One region of the Bacillus jepli genome, then DNA from elsewhere that is predicted to be linked to it. Evidence: riboswitches for the same ligand, from Rfam matches in the RefSeq annotation. Region 1 holds a riboswitch; each other region holds the start of a gene.
The links. Region 1 has a riboswitch for cyclic di-GMP ahead of ABC371_RS08340 (hypothetical protein). Riboswitches for the same ligand answer to the same signal wherever they lie in the genome.

Region 1 (4,240 bases):
CAGATGGGAGTACTTATGCTGAAAAAGGTCTCATTAATCGCTTATATGATAGTTTAACTGCAACGATGGACAAGGTGAGTGAACGTGCAGGTAAATCCACTTGGACCACACAGAAGTACACGATTGGTAAAAACCTTGATAGTTTGAAAGACAGTATCGACCGTTTCGAAGACCGACTGGTTCAAATCGAAGATCGCTACTGGCGCCAATTCACAGCAATGGAAAAAGCAATCCAACGTGCGAATCAACAATCTGCATACCTCATGCAGAATTTCTTTAGTGGTTAATAAAAGGAGTGTAACGTAAATGGCAATCGGAAATCCATATCAAGCATATCAATCAAATTCAGTTACGACTGCAACACCAGGTGAGCTTACGTTAATGCTCTACAATGGTTGCTTGAAATTTATAAAGCTTAGTCGTAAAGCAATTGAGGAAAACAATATACAAGAAAAAAATACAAATCTTCAAAAGGCGCAAAACATTATCCGTGAGTTCATGGTTACGTTAAACATGGATGTGGAAGTGTCTAAAAACATGTTGGCGATGTATGATTACATGAACCGTCGTTTGATGGAAGCCAATCTTAATAATGACCTTGACATTATAGCAGAGGTTGAAGGACTTGTGACTGAATTCCGAGACACTTGGAAAGAAGTTATTCAGGTGAACCGTCAGCGCCAGCATGCACAAGGTGGACAGATTTAGTGAATCCGGTAGTAGAGCTCTATCGCATCACGAAGGAACTACACAGTTTGTTGACTCAGCCTGTCGAGCAGGAAAAACGTGATGAACTCATTGAATCTATTACGAAGTTTCTTGACGAGCGGGAGCAACTTATGTCGGACGTCAAACCTCCTTATACAGAGGAACAGCGTAAACTCGGTGCTGAAATTGTCCAAATGAATGTCTTCATTGATGGCAAGTTAGATACACTAAAAAAAGAAATCCAACAGGACATCGCGAATCAAAAAACACGGAAGACATCCACCACTAAATACATCAATCCCTATCAATCAGCTCCAGCTGACGGGATGTTTTTTGATAAAAGAAAATAGGTGAAATATGTTACAACTTAGTTTAGAACAATACGATGTCCTTCAAAGATATTATGAGTTGCTTGGTACGGTAGAAGAGGGATTTGAATATGTAGTAAGTAGTTTTGAAGATATATCTCGTAGTAATGCGGACCAGGTATTAGTTGATATTTTTGCAGCTTTATCTAGTATTTATCAAACAAGTGACCAGTTACTTTCTTTGTTTAAAGATCAAAAAGAGGTTGTTACTTCTATCCTTTCCTTTAATGGCGTTATTACGGAAATATCAAAACTAGAAGACTTATATGAAAATGAACCCCAAAAACAACAGTTAATCAAATCCAATATTTATCCCGCTTTCCTAGCGTGAAAGAAAGCATTCAAGATCAATTATCAATATATGTCATACAATAAGGGAAACACCCGGGCTAAGCTCAGGTGTTTCTATTTGAGAAGAGGAATAGTAATATTTACGGGTAGGGGTAATTTTTTCACCTGGAGACATATCATAAGAACGTTTAATTCCGCTTCAACAGAATATATTTAATCTTTAATCAACACCCACCATAGATCCACTTACCATTTCTAATGCTTTTTCAAGATTCACCAATAAATCCTTCCGTAATTTATCACTACATATAAAAACATCCGTAATTTCACTTTTTACCGATGAATAGGCAAATTCTAAACTTTTACTAGTAGTCAAATTTTGCAATTGTCCATTAGACATTTGAATCTCTATTTCTTTTTCAAAATATTCAACAGTTCCAAATAATACGGTCAAGATAAACATCCCCTTTTTTATAGAAGTTATGGCTAGAATAGCCTACATCTAAGCTAACTATCTTACTAGTTTATATTTACAGACGTTGCATATGATTTTTAGATGACTCTTAAACATATTGTCTTGTTTGCTTCTGTTTATTTAATAAAAATTCAATTGATTTTTTTCTATTGTATCTAGCCTTACGACATTCTGAACAATTCATAAAGCGATTTCCTTTTTCATAAAAGTCATTAACGGATTTTACTTCTTTACACTTAAAACAAACTTGTTCTTTACTAATGGTCTTCACCTTATTTCAACCTTCTTTCGGATTAATCAAAATTGATGTAATAACCATTTATAAAAGTCTCTTTGAATTAAATATAAAAAAAATCCACCAAAAAAATGGTGGATAAATTAAACAATTGGTTATTTCTATAACCGATATATTTATTCACGACTTTTTTGGCAACTCGGCTATCTTAGTTCATAGAACCTTAGACCCGAAGCTTTGCGTCCTTACCTTTCAATAAGTTTGCCTTTTTCAATTTTGTCAATAGTTTAAATTCACTACTTTAATGATAAAACGAAAGTAGTACTTTTTCAACAAAAGTTGACAAAATATTGTATAATCAGACTAAAATAGGTAATTATACCTATACGAAAAATTGGGGTCTTTAGTGACCCTGCCTGAGTCGGCTAAAAGATTTTCACCACAGCAAATAAAAAATCGTAATAAATTCCTTTTTATATCATGTTCCAAAATCTATTATGATACAAATCTTTCTGTAACATCCACCACTAAATACATCACTCCCTGCTGCCGGGATGTTTTTTTGATAAGAAAAAGTAGAAAATGCCATCTGAAAATGGTGGCATTCTTTCTAAATAAAATTAATCCATCTTCTACTGCAAACCTATCAAAAACTTTAAAAGATAAGATTTTTTGTAGAACATACGTTTCGTTTGTGTTAAAATAAAAGTATAAAGATCTTTTAGCTTCCTAAGAATAATCTCCCAATTTCACCTAAAGATAAGCGCACTTTTTTATGTCATCAATATTCCCACAAGATGAATAACACCAATGGAAGTTTGCTCTCATTTAAAAAGAGATGGAGTCACTCTCATCAGTAAGAAATTGTTTGAATTTGCACCAAATTATGATCCTATCGAATCTATTAAGGGTAAAAATTCATGCTATACTGAAAGTAGGAGGAATTGTTATGAATGAGATGGAAGAACTATTACGCACAGTCTTAAAAGAAGAATTAAAGCCGATTCATACTCGTTTAGAAGGAATGGACAAGCGATTTGATGGCATAGACAAACGGTTAGATGGTATAGACGTGCGTTTAAACGGTATAGATCATCGTTTGGATCGACTAGAGACAAACCAAAATGAGCTTAAAGTGGGTCAAGAAAAACTACAAAAAAATAGTATTGAAAGTCTCGGCAATTTCACTGAGAAAATTGCAGAATATGTTGATAACCAGACCTCGGCTTTAAATAAACGAATCTTCAAAGTTGAGACTGAAATTGAGCGGTTAACGAGACAATAATCGTATATTATTTGCTTTTAGTTAACTAGTAAGAATCTTTTTTCGACAATTCACCCCTTACTTTAATTAAATTCATAAAAATAAAGAAAAGTCCCTCAAAATTTGCTACTATCACTTTGAGGGATTTACGTTTGTTTGCCCATATAAGCGCAGCCGGCCTCAGGTTATCCTTTTTGATTCACCTTGATTCAGAAGGGGAAATTCCATTTATCCCAACCTTAGAGGAAATGGTCCAAGCTGGAAAAGACCTGTCTCCATTTGGACTGAGAAGACATGGACTTTGACGTTTTATCTGGTGATTTTTCATCGTTTTATTCAGTTGCCGAGTTTTATTTAGGTAAACGAAAGGAAGAAATCCCAAAATGGAAACAAGCAGAAAAGCAGCCGGTGAAACAGGTTAAAAAGAAAAAGAGGAAAAGAATATGAACTGTAAGGTAGGCAGTTCCATTTTCTTTATAAACCCCCGATATTCCTCCCACATTTTGGGTATACTACTACTGAAGAATTCTTCAAGCAATTTTCACCCTAGAATCCACACAGTTACCATTCATAATTCACCATAGACATGCATATATTTTTACACCTACACATATTGTTTACAAATTTACATTCACAACATAATAAGTAAAGTGGGGCGAGGGACCTGTCCCCATGTCCCGTGGAACAACGTGCCCATTTCCACATTCGATCAAGTTAATATTTTCACAATTTCTTCATATTTCCTTTACAAAAAAGCAGGAATTGGGGAGGTGTGTGTTGAATTAGTTATTATAACCTTAAATCAACTAGGGTTATATTGTTACACAGGTTGGATACCCTAAAAAGGGTCTTGGCTGTGTCCAATGCATTATAAGGACTAGCGTAAGTTAGCCCGAGTT
Region 2 (4,240 bases), 2.7 Mb from region 1:
ATAATCTGCTCAATGGTTAAATCAGGAGCTGCTTATGTTCTTACACTAGTTAAATATTAATTTTCTATCGTCCTCATAGAACAAAACCCTCTTAGTTCATTTCTATTAGTACACAAATTTAACAAATTCAATACAACCTTTTTGGTAAAAGTTAATTTTCTTATTCATAGACTAATATATATTGTAAAATGAAAAGAAGAGAATGCTTAAAATTTCCTAAGCTATTTTTATAGGCTTAACCACTTTAATGGGAGTGATGAAAATGAATGAACCGAAATCATATTTCTATGATTTTATCCCCGTTATCTATGGGACCTCTGATATAAAGCGAGAAGAAATACTGAGAGATTTCCCACTACCAGTCTTACCAACCGGGGAAGAAACTTTTAACATACAGAATGAAGAAAAAGGGAATATTGTTCGTGTCCGATTCCTCCTAAACGAATTTAGCATTGAAACAACAAAAACAAATAAACAATACATGAAAATCAGATTCAGTAATAATGCTGGAACAATAAATGCAAAATTGTGGGATAACGAAGGCTCTGTAGAGATAAATAAATCACTATTAGAAACATATTCTGTGTTTGATGTTGAGGCTAGAGTTGACGATTACCGTGGGCATAAATCATTAACAATTAACAAACTTAAACCTTGTGAAGAAGATATTAATCCTTTCAGTTTACTGGCGTACACTAAACAAAACATCGAAGAGTTGGCGGTTGAACTATTTTCTTATCTTGATGAGCTTGAGTCACCTTATAAAGAAATTTCATTTGCAGCTATGCGTCGTTTCTGGGATCAGTTTTGCATAAGGCCTGCTGCAAAGGGGTTTCATCATAACTATTTGGGTGGGCTGTTAAAACATACAGTCGGTTTAATGAGGTTTGCAAGATATATTTTAAGACATGAAAAAAATCACTACCAAGCAACACTAAAACTTATTAATCGGGTTGAGAAAGCACACAAAAGTGACATATGGGCGCAAATGCAATCATCCGTGAACCCTCAACAATTGGTATGGAAAGATACTATTGATCATTTATATACAATGTTTTACGGAATGATGGAACACAAAGATACTATTCCAAATTATAACGTAGTTTTGACAAGTATATTATTCCACGATATCGGTAAGTTACTTGAATATGATCATGCAGGAAAAAAATATGAAGAGTTTAAGTTTCTATTCCCATCAGCCGATCACTCAAACCTTGATAACCGTAAACAGACAGGAATTACAATGGATGAGTTAGGTGTAATGATCGGACACATTCCTTATGGAGTACTTATCCTGTCCAAAATAATTGAAAGTGAAAATATTATTGTTTCTTTAGAGGATATTCACCAGATATCACATTGTATTTTGTGTCATCATGGTCTTCCTGAATGGGGTTCCTGTATTAGAAATCCACAAACTATTGAAGGATATATTATTCATATAGTAGACTTTTTGGATAGTAGATATGAAAATACTGAAGAATTGAAATAAGTAAAAGGACCAAGATAAGCATTGTAGAAAATCGCAATTAGTCTTCATTGGTACACTATTTAAACTTTAGTGACACAAAATCATGACATTGATGGTAATTTAGATTGCATGAATCATTCTGCATTTTTGTCAAATGACTACCCAAAATACCCTAAGCATGTAGACTACTTATTACAAGCTTAGGGTTTTTATGTTTCTCTAATAAATTACACTCTTTTTACATAACGTTATCGAAAAAAAACTAACATTAAACGCGGACTCTAATTCACCTTTTTCCATCAACTCTTAACTCTATCAGTTATTACATATAAATTTAATTTTCGGATACCATAAAATAATAATAGGAAAAGTTAGCTTATAAAAAAGGATGTTTAATGTTATGTCAATAAAAATCCAAAAGATATTAAATTTTTCTATGGTTATAATTGCATTTTCAACTGTACCTTTTATTGGGTTGCAAAATTTAAAGAGATTCTTACCTATTTCCATTCTTATCGGATGTATAGAGGCGACCACGGCACTAATAGGAAAAAAAACGTAGATGGTGGGTTTTTTATAATAAACCAAATCCATATTTATTTAATGAATTCCCTTTTAATATTGGTTTTTTCTCGGTATTTTCAATTTGGTTAATGAGGTGGTCATATGGAAAATTTACAAAGTTCGTGTTTCTTAATGCCATCGGAAATGTTCTATTTGCCTACCCATTTGCCAAATTCGCGAGAAAAATCAAGTATTTCTCATTGGTACGTCTAAATCATTTACAGTTCTTCTTTTATTTCTTTACAAAGGTATTTCTATTTTATGGACTCCAATTTCTGTTTGAAAAGTACAAAGAGCAAAATTCAAATGACAAATCTTTTCCCTAAATTTCCCAACCATAATAAAAGGGGTTCAAATAAAAAAGTTTAATCATTACTGAGATAACAAACCATTATTTAATTAAACTTCTTTTCCTATTAAAAGTTAGCAGAAATAAATCAAAATTCGACATTATAAAGATATGATTGGCTATACCATAAATAGATATTTTGTAATTACTGTCAAATTATGTTGAATTTATAAGACTTTTGTCATATTATATTAAAGGAAAAGGTAATACAAATGTATAAGCTATACGATAAAGGCAAACTTATCGAAAGATAAGGACGCAAAGCTACGAACCTAAAGCAATCATTGCAATGGTAGTCGAGTTACCGAAATTAGCGGAGAAAAGATGGCTCCCGTTTTTTTCGGTGTAGTCGTCTTTTTTTTATTCTGAAAATTAGAATGAAGGGGGTGATTACTTAATATGATTCGAAATTTGATTCAAAATGAATTATTTTCACACTTTTTCCAGCCCATTATTGATATTCAGACATGGACAAGGATTGGATTTGAAGGACTCCTAAGAACCTCTCATGATGTAAATCCAGAAGAAACTTTTAACCTTGCAAAAACAGAAAAACAGCTCTATGAATTAGATTCGCGGTCTATTCATAAAGCTGCATTTACCTACCATTCGGCAGGATTTTCAAAAAAGGACGGTCATTTGTTTTTGAATGTATTTCCATCTACCCTTACAAACACAAATTTTCTGCCCTTTATAAAGAGAATTATCACCGATAACAACTACTTTAGTCAACAAGTCATCTTTGAAATTAGTGAAATGGAAACCATTACTGATTTTTCAAGTTTAAAAGAGAATATTGCCAGACTTAAATCAGATGGTATTAAATTTGCTATTGATGATGTGGGAAAGGGAAACTCTAATCTAAAATCAATAATAGAATTAGACCCAAATTTTATTAAGTTGGATAAATATTTTTCCAACAACTTGTATAAAGAACCTAAAAAACAAGAAATAATCAAAACAATTCTTTATTATACTAATAATCATAATATTAATTTAGTACTAGAAGGAATTGAAACCGAAATGGATTTAGCAGTTGCAAAGGCAATTGGTGTTAAATATGGTCAAGGCTTTATATTAGGTAGACCTAAAGCCTTTAAAGTTGTTTAATTGAGGTGAAATTTTTGAGCTACATAGTTTTAGCACAAACTATAATATTGTTTTTTTTGTTAATTTTATTTATTAAAGATGAACGTAAACTAGTAAAGCAAATTCAGTTGATTAAAACTTTACATAAGGATAACAGTTCATTAAAAAGTCAACTAAGAAAATTTAATAAATTCCAGCCTTTAGAAAAGAGAAATTCCTATAGAATTAAACTACCCGGAATAGAAGGCACTTTTACTCTAATAGATTTTGGTAACAATTCTTTAAGAGTTTTAAAGAATAAGTCTTTTAATGAAATGATTCATGATATCAGTATTGGCGGGCTAAAATTTCATTCTTCTTATGAATTTCCCGTTAAGCACAATATATTAATGAAAATAAACTTTATTTTCCACGGTGAAGTATTCGAATTAAAAGGAAAAATTATCCGAAGAGAAGATCATTTTAAGGGAAAAACGGTTTCATACGGCGTACAGTTTGTAGATTTATCTGTAAATGACATTAAAAGATTAAACATAGCACTACACAATTACCAAGTAAAACAACGGAATAAGATAAGCTAACATACAAAAAGCCCTATCTTCGTTCGAGATAGGGCATTATAATTACAGTATAGAAAAAAGGGGATAAAATTTGAAGCATTCAATAGGTCATAGTCTCAGAATATTAAGACTTAAAAAAAACTTAACACAATTACAAGTTGCTCAAAGTATTGGAATCAGTGAAAAATCCATAAGTAGATACGAGAA
Region 3 (4,240 bases), 1.1 Mb from region 1:
CCTGCCTTCTATTCCTACAAATATACTATACCATTTTTATAGCCCTTAGGATAAGAAAACCATCTTTTACCTGCGTCTATAGTGAAAACGACCTGAAAAGGGATTTTTTATATCAACTCTTTATTTTAAATTTCTATTGAAAAACTTTTAGCCTTAATGATTTTGTTACAATTTACCAACATCATTTTTATCCATAAAATGAAACCTTCCCCCTTTATCATCGTATATAAAGTAGAAAACTGAGGAAGGTGAATTACAAGAGAATTTCACGATATTAGGTTATAATAGTAAAAATATCAATACTAACTTATGGAGGTACACATTTATATGAAAAAGGTTTTAGCGGCTATGGTAGCACTTACTCTGATTCTTTCGCCACTTGGAAACTTTGTCTTCCAAGACCAAACAACAACTGTTGAAGCAAAAGGCTATAAGTCAGGTAAGAGAGGGTTTAATAATAATATAGGAAACACAAATAAATCCAACTTCCAACAACAACAAAAGAAAAAGGCAGATAATAATGTGACAAACAAGTCTACTACTACAAATCCTAAAGGTGGATTCATGTCTGGTGGATTAATGAAAGGCCTTATGCTTGGTGGACTTGCAGGGTTCCTGTTTGGTGGTCTTCTAGGTGGAATGGGAATGCTCGGCTCATTTTTAGGATTAATGATTAACGTTATAGCGATTTATGTTCTGATTGTCATCATTCGTAAAATCTTCGTGATGATTAGAGATCGTAAGAAAAATGAGGCAGACCCATGGAGACGTTAATTCTTTCTGAACAAGAAATTATTAATGCGGTTTGTGTTTATATTGGCTTGAAAAAACAAGTAAAGCCAGAAGAAGTCGAAGTAGAGCTTATGTATGATGATGACTACGGGTTCTCCGCTGAAGCATATGTCAACGATCGCAAACAGGTTCTCATCATGGCAAACCTAATCGAAGCGATTCGTTTATGGCTTGGAGAATTTCTGAATCGAGACCCATATGCAGGAATCAAGCTTGTATTAGACGATGAAGAAGGCATCATTGCCCATATTAACTAAAATTAAAAAAGCTCATCCAAATGGATGAGCTTTTTTAATTCGCCACGACTATTCGATTTTTTCCATTCTCTTTTGCAGCGTAAAGGGCTTGATCTGCTGCCTTCTTCAACGCATCCACAGTTGTTCCATTATACGGATAGACACCAACACCAGTGCTGATTGAAACGGTGATTTTTTCATCATCAACGATGAGTGGGTGTTCCGAGTAATACTCGTTTAACTTATAGTAGATGTCCTTCACACCCAAATCAATGCGGGTTTTAATAAGAATCATGAACTCATCCCCCGCATATCGATAGCCTTCCATCTTATCATTGCAAAGTGTTTTCATGCCGTCTGCAAGTATTTTTAAATATAAATCACCCGCATCATGGCCGAAGCGGTCATTTACTTGCTTTAAATCATCAGAATCGATCATCATAACTGTAATCTCGCCATCATCATTTCGAATTAATTGTCCTAAATCCTCATGGAAAGCACGATGGTTTTTTAAACCTGTTAATTCGTCTGTGCGGGACATTGTGTAAATTTTTCCGTATAATCGTGCTGTTTCAATCGAATTGATAACTTGAGCACCGATCATTTGCAAAAGGTCCTCGTGTTCCTTCCGATAGGCGAAATCCCTATAGCTTTGTGCTGAAATGACACCTTTTACTTGATCATCCATCACAACTGGTACGAATAAACAAGACCTTGTGTCTTGCTCTCCTTCTCCCATTTTCGTATCATACTCAATGTTTTGATTTCGATGCTTGAGGTGAACGATTTCTCGTGTTTTTATAACCTTTGATGTGTAATTTTCACCAAACTCCACGGTACTTGGTGGGGCAGGTTCACCGTTATCCATAATAAAAATCATTTGAATTTGTGCATCACCAGGATTGTGCAGGGCAATATAAAACGAGTCCGTTGGCATAACGCGTGATACCATCTCGTAGGACTTTTGAAGAAGAACGCTTTCATTTAAAGTTTTGCTGCAAATTTGGGCAAATTCATGAAGGATACGGTAATGCTTGTTCATCCAATGCATATTTTCCATTTGTTCGTTCATTTGTTGGAGTTGGGTTAAAAGGGTGCTAGTAATCTTTTGTTCCTCTTGTTCCTGACCAATCTCGTCAAAAAAGCTACGAGTTTCGTCAGAAATCAGGTTCTTTTCGAAACCAACCTTTTCGACTAATTCACTCAGTTTTCTTAGTACGTTCAGATTCTGGATGGTTTTCTTCATGCATAATCACTTCCAAATTTTTTTAAAGAATGTTCAAAAAACCGGTTGAAAATGGCACTGGTCATGGCGTTTCGTCGACGCGGTCCTTTTCCCCTTCCTTTTGAACATGCTAATTTATCCAAAAATCTAGTAAAATAGTAACAACAATATACTTAATGGTATAAAAAAAAAGACTAATCACACACCGATTAATCTTCGCTCTTACGATACGAGTTTTACTCGGCAACTGGCTGGCATGTCCAACTGGACTAAGCCCCTATAGTTTTGCGTCTTCATCTTTCAATGAATTTGCCTTTCCTTTATACAATTATCTTTAAAGAAAGATTATTTCAAATTGTACTATAATTATATTTCTATTTTCACATTTGGTCAATGAAATTAACCTCACCTTTTTCTAAAAATGTTAATTTATTCCTACTACCAATTTACTAGATTCTTTTTTCGGTCTATATACGATCACTCCATTTATATTTTTACACTTGACTTTATGAATGTTATTGAATTTTTTGCCGATTCGTGTATAATTATGCCGGATTACACAAAAACTATTACCTTATTTTATATAGAAAGAAGGGGGTTGCTATGACCAGTATACCTATTATCCAATTTAAAAATGTGACGAAACAATATGACAATGACCCACCTGTCCTTAACAATGTCAGCTTTGAAATTGAAAGAGGAAAGTTTTATACCCTTCTTGGTCCATCCGGATGTGGAAAAACAACGATTTTGCGTTTGATCGCAGGATTTATCGAACCCTCAGATGGAGAGGTTTATTTTAATGGCAAAAAAGTAAACACCACACCTGCCAATAAGCGTCAGGTTAATACAGTGTTTCAGGATTATGCTTTATTTCCACATCTTAATGTATATGAAAATGTTGCCTTTGGCTTACGAATAAAAAAAATGAAGCAATCTGAAATCGATAAAAAAGTGAAAGAAGCCCTAAGCTTTGTCAATCTTACTGGCTATGAAAACCGCGAAATTAGAGAAATGTCGGGTGGTCAAAGACAACGTGTGGCAATTGCTCGAGCGATTGTGAACGAGCCTGAGATTATTTTATTGGATGAGCCATTGTCAGCACTTGATTTAAAGCTCCGTACAGAAATGCAATATGAACTCCGTGACCTTCAAAAGCGACTTGGTATTACCTTTATCTTTGTCACACATGACCAAGAGGAGGCACTTGCTATGTCTGATGAGATATTTGTATTGAATAAAGGAGACATACAACAAAGTGGCACCCCTATCGATATATATGACGAACCCATCAATCGCTTTGTCGCTGATTTTATCGGAGAATCGAATATCGTAAAAGGAAAAATGCATCGAGACTTTTTAGTTGAATTCGTTGGAAAGACATTTGATTGTGTTGACCAAGGTTTTTCAGACAATGAGCCTGTTGAAATTGTCATCCGTCCTGAAGATCTAGAAATAACCTCTGTTGAAAAAGGAAAGCTTCAAGTTGTTGTAGATTCTCAGCTTTTTAGAGGGGTTCACTATGAAATTTGCGGCTTTGATAAGGATGGAAATGAGTGGCTTGTACACTCTACAAAGAAAGCTAAAGTTGGCGATGAAATCGGACTTTACTTTGATCCAGAGGCGATTCATGTTATGCGGATTGGTGAAACAGAGGAAGAATATGATCGTCGCTTAGAGGCATATGTGGACGGGGAAAGCCATGGAAAATAAGCTGACTCGCAATATATATTTTATCCCTTATGCACTATGGATTCTTGTATTTGTTATTGCTCCGATTACACTTGTTCTCTATTATTCATTTTTTGATATAGAGGGAAATCTATCATTAATAAATTACAAAACATTTTTCACACCAACTTATCTAAAGATGACATTAAGCTCATTTTGGTATGCCTTTTTAATAACAGCTGTCTCATTATTGGTCGCATACCCTACAGCCTATTTAATCACTAGAACGAAGCATAAACATCTTTGGTTGCTTCTC
Region 4 (4,240 bases), 1.5 Mb from region 1:
TTTTATTTGCTCAATTTGATCCTGAACAACACTTGTTTCTTGTAACAAGGTACCTTCTGTGAGCTCAATTTCCAGATGCTTTGAATTGATATGATACCTATTAATTGTCGTTTTTAACGTACTAATTAATGAGCTTTTTAAAAAGTCCTTAGCTGATAAATTAAATGAAACCGTGTTAAATTGAATGCCTCGTTTTTCCCATTGACCAACTTGCTTACATACCGTATCAATAACAAATTCTGAGAGTTCACGGTGAAAATTACTTTCTTCGGCAATCGTGATAAATTCCATCGGTGAAACTTCTCCCCAAAGTGGGTGTTTCCAACGGATAAGTGCCTCTGCACTCGTTGCTTTTTGCGACTTAACATCCACTTTTGGTTGGTATTCGATATACAATTCACCATTCTTAATCGCACTCTGTAAATCTGTCTCTAATTGAAAGGTTTTAAACGATTCAATATTCATATTTGCAGCATATAATTGATAGTTTGCTACACCATGCTTTTTCGCTCGTTTTAATGCGGTGTTTGCATTTTTTATAAGCTCAACCTTATTTTCTCCGTCATCCGGATAAATACTAATTCCAATGCTAGCTGTAATTCGAATCGAATAATCCTGAATTTGAAGAGGAGCTTGAATAATATCAATAATCTCTTTCGCATGACTCATGTACTCTTCATTCTTCATTGAGCATTCTACAACAGCGTACCATTCATCCCCTTGAGAACGGAAAAGGAAAACACCTTTATTTAGGTATTTTTCAAGTTTAGTAGATAATTGCTTAGAAGCTTCGTCCGCTATTTTAAATCCTAATGTATTATTAATACGGCTAAACCCATCTAAATTCACACAAAACAAAGCAAATCTTTCTCTCTTAGTTTTGTATCTTTCAATGACCTCTTGTATATGATTACTTCCATTTAAAAAGTTTGGTAGATTCGTCAGTTCATCGTGAGTGGTGATAAAATTTATTTTCTGTTCTAGTTGCAAAGCGTTGGTGCAATCTTCTATTACACCTACAATTTTTTCAATATTCCCTTCCTCGTCATCAACGGCGACTGTCGTTTCATTAATCCATTTAACCGTACCAGTTGGGGTTATAATTCGGTACGTATGTGTATTTTTACCTTCTTTGGTTAATCTCCCATAGATTGCTGAAAAATCTAAGGTTCCCTCTTTATACCAAAGAGATTTCCAATAGTCGATTGTTAATTCTTCTTTTGTAATTTCCAAGATTTCTTCTATTCTTCTAGAAACATAAACAATTTCTCTCTTTTTAAGATCAACTGTAAATAAAGCCAAACCTAATTGGTTCGAAATAACTCGATAATAATCGAGCCTTTCATTTTCATTAAATGTTATTGCGATGTCCTCTACAAATGTTTCCATACTGCTAGTTGAAAGACTTTCATAATAAGCATCAATTACCTTTTTTCTCTTTAAATCAACTTCATGGTGTTTTTTTCGTAGTCGATCGAATAATTTCATTTTTTCCACCCCCAGGAAAATCTAGAAGTTCTTCTTTTCTGATTAAATTTCGTTGGTTTCATTCAAATTTCATTTATAATAAAAAAGAAACTCCACCGAAAAACGGGAGTTTCCTTTTCTCTCCATCATTTCGGTAACCCGACTACCATAGCATGAGTGCTTTAGGCTCGTGGCTTTGCGTCCCTATCTTTTGATAGGTTTGCCTTTATCGATGTAATACTTATTGACTATATGTATTACTTTAGTACTAACTAATAATATTAGAAAAATATTATATATTCAACAGCTTTTGACAAAATACCATTTAAATGCAAAATGACTCTCTATTCTTCTTAGAATACCCCAAATAATTTCCAGTATCTGAGCTTTTTATCACATTGTTTTGATAATTTATGAAAATCTTAAGGGAGGCAGGATTAGGGGTAGGTTGAGTAGAAGAGCCCGCCCTAGAAAATCTAACGCTTACAACGCTAGGTGTCGAGCGAGCAAGAATCTCAGGAGTTTTTAGCTTAGTTTAGCACCTATTTGCATTCATCCCATCAGTATGGAAATCCTGCTGAATTTGATTAAATTAACACGCCTGTTACTTCAAGTGGAGTTAAAGCATTTGTGTGATTTACAAATATAAACGCATCATAACGTTCAGAGATGACCGATTGAACATAGTTCCCATAATGTTCATATTGTGGATAATAGACAACGCCAATCGCGCGATGACCAATTGAGTTATCAAATAAATATCTGTTTTTATCCGTAAAAATTAGGAGTTTATCGTAATTTCCCGCTTTATAAAGTAGGTCTTCCCAACTTCCTGTAGTTGCGGGAGGTGTATTCATTTTTTGAAAGTTTACACCCCACTCAATAGCTGCAATAACCGTACCATGATGTGTACCGAAACCAACAATATATACGTTTTCAGAACCGACCTGCTCCCTCAAAAGTTGTCCGACATTTACAAGTCCTTCATTCGCCATATCTGTTGCACGTGCATCCCCAACATGTGTGTTGTGTTCCCAGATGATTCCTTTGGATTGTTGGTGATAAAAGGAATCTATTTTATGGATCACCTCAACCATGTGACGGTCTCTGATATTCCATGATTCATTGTCCTTCGTTATCATTGTTGTATAGTAGTTTTCAGCATTAGCCGTGATAAGTGCGTTTACCTCTACGTTTAAACTACTTTCTTCTGAATCATGATAGGTATGTTTGTTTACACTTATTTCCGATAATAGTTTTGTGACTTCTTCATGACAGCCTTCGGAATAAAACGTAGATGACAATGCATACTTTTCTGCTTCACGATTAAAGGGTTCAAAACACGCGAACGCCTTTCTCGCGACCTCGAGATCAGGAGAGTTGCGTTTTTCTAAATACTTTAGAATTTCATCCATGGATTCCCATAAACTATAGATGTCAATTCCATAAAAGCCAACCTTTTTTTCACTCGTTTTATCGTGATTATATTCTTTTAGCCATTCAATTAAGTCAATGATTTCTTCATTTGCCCACATCCATGTTGGCCAACGTTTAAATGTCAAAAGGACATCACGAGCATTGTTATATTTAGCTGAATACCCTTTGATATAGCGATTGACCTCTTGGCATGCTGGCCAATCACCTTCCACAGCTATAAAAGTAAAATCTTTTTCAACAATTAATTTTTTGGTAAGTTCCTTTCGAATTTGGTAGAACTCAGACGTACCATGTGAGGATTCCCCCAACAAAATGAATTTCTCATTTTTAATAGAAGTAACAAGTTGTTCTAGGTCCTCCTTCAGATTTCTAATTGGAATAGAATGTTGTTGTATCGCTTGTATCATTTTATCTACCATATGAACCCCTCAGTTTTTGTATTCTGCATTATACGAATTCTCACCCGAATGAACAGAAAGAAGAGTATCCGCATATCCAACCAATCGGTTTACAAGCTCATCAGCAATTGCATAAACAAGGTGATGAAGTGACGAATGATGTAAAGCAGGGTCATCAAATATGATGGTGGTATTTATGAAGATTTCCTGTGTATCTAATAAGTTATAGTGAATAATCACCTTACCAGCCGCACCACCGGTAGTCGGATCTTGATAGCTCGGTAAAAAAACATACCATTCCTCTGCAGAAGGAGATCGAAAATTTTTGGTAAAGGTCAAACCTTTCATTTCTTCCTCTATTTGTATCCTCATTTGAGGATCCATAACGTCAAAGATCTTATTTTCCATAATGAATCTTACTCCGCTGGATTAGCATCAACAGCTATCTCATACGCATCTAGTACCATGTCACGTTCGGATGAATCGTTAATTCCTGTTAAAAACTGACCATCCTCCGTATTCTCCACTAGCATGACAATTGTGTGGTCTTGATCCTGTTCAGAGCGTAACAATGCATATGTTTTGTCCTTCATATCAAATAAGGCTTCAATAGAAAACTCTTTTTCATCCCCATTCTCATCCAAAACCACAATTTTATCCCGATACACATCACTATTCATGAACACACCTCCTGTAATTTGCATTCATATCTTTTCCTAAACGATAGAAATTACTTAAAAAACTACTGTATAAACCAAGTTATTTCCAAACTAAAGAAAATAAGCAATCTCCATATTGAAGTATCGAGATGAGATGACATGAATCACACTGCAGAAGGAATTTTTTAATGGGAATAAAAAGAGCTTTAAACTCACATCGTAAAATTGAATCATTAAAACAACCTACTCATCTAACCCCGCTCCCCATTTTGATTTGTC

Region 2: it holds a riboswitch for cyclic di-GMP, as region 1 does, so the genes downstream of both, ABC371_RS22345 (EAL domain-containing protein) here and ABC371_RS08340 (hypothetical protein) in region 1, are expected to answer to the same signal.
Region 3: it holds a riboswitch for cyclic di-GMP, as region 1 does, so the genes downstream of both, ABC371_RS02800 (sensor domain-containing diguanylate cyclase) here and ABC371_RS08340 (hypothetical protein) in region 1, are expected to answer to the same signal.
Region 4: it holds a riboswitch for cyclic di-GMP, as region 1 does, so the genes downstream of both, ABC371_RS16475 (putative bifunctional diguanylate cyclase/phosphodiesterase) here and ABC371_RS08340 (hypothetical protein) in region 1, are expected to answer to the same signal.

What each region holds. Positions count from the first base shown of each region.
Region 1 covers NZ_JBDFMO010000001.1:1,684,274-1,688,513, forward strand. The annotation lists gene fliD (flagellar filament capping protein FliD) at 1-287, shown strand, start outside; gene fliS (flagellar export chaperone FliS) at 307-708, shown strand; gene fliT (flagellar protein FliT) at 708-1,058, shown strand; gene ABC371_RS08335 (DUF8042 domain-containing protein) at 1,066-1,407, shown strand; gene ABC371_RS08340 (hypothetical protein) at 1,588-1,821, opposite strand; cyclic di-GMP riboswitch class I at 2,268-2,353, opposite strand; gene ABC371_RS08345 (hypothetical protein) at 3,027-3,362, shown strand; gene ABC371_RS08350 (hypothetical protein) at 3,636-3,788, shown strand.
Region 2 covers NZ_JBDFMO010000001.1:4,384,696-4,388,935, forward strand. The annotation lists gene ABC371_RS22340 (HD domain-containing protein) at 263-1,492, shown strand; cyclic di-GMP riboswitch class I at 2,608-2,693, shown strand; gene ABC371_RS22345 (EAL domain-containing protein) at 2,784-3,494, shown strand; gene ABC371_RS22350 (PilZ domain-containing protein) at 3,509-4,054, shown strand; gene ABC371_RS22355 (helix-turn-helix transcriptional regulator) at 4,125-4,240, shown strand, end outside.
Region 3 covers NZ_JBDFMO010000001.1:564,341-568,580, forward strand. The annotation lists gene ABC371_RS02790 (hypothetical protein) at 328-774, shown strand; gene ABC371_RS02795 (YxcD family protein) at 762-1,049, shown strand; gene ABC371_RS02800 (sensor domain-containing diguanylate cyclase) at 1,084-2,274, opposite strand; cyclic di-GMP riboswitch class I at 2,493-2,577, opposite strand; gene ABC371_RS02805 (ABC transporter ATP-binding protein) at 2,857-3,966, shown strand; gene ABC371_RS02810 (ABC transporter permease) at 3,956-4,240, shown strand, end outside.
Region 4 covers NZ_JBDFMO010000001.1:3,217,435-3,221,674, reverse strand. The annotation lists gene ABC371_RS16475 (putative bifunctional diguanylate cyclase/phosphodiesterase) at 1-1,488, opposite strand, end outside; cyclic di-GMP riboswitch class I at 1,618-1,702, opposite strand; gene ABC371_RS16470 (erythromycin esterase family protein) at 2,055-3,323, opposite strand; gene ABC371_RS16465 (hypothetical protein) at 3,333-3,710, opposite strand; gene ABC371_RS16460 (DUF1292 domain-containing protein) at 3,719-3,982, opposite strand.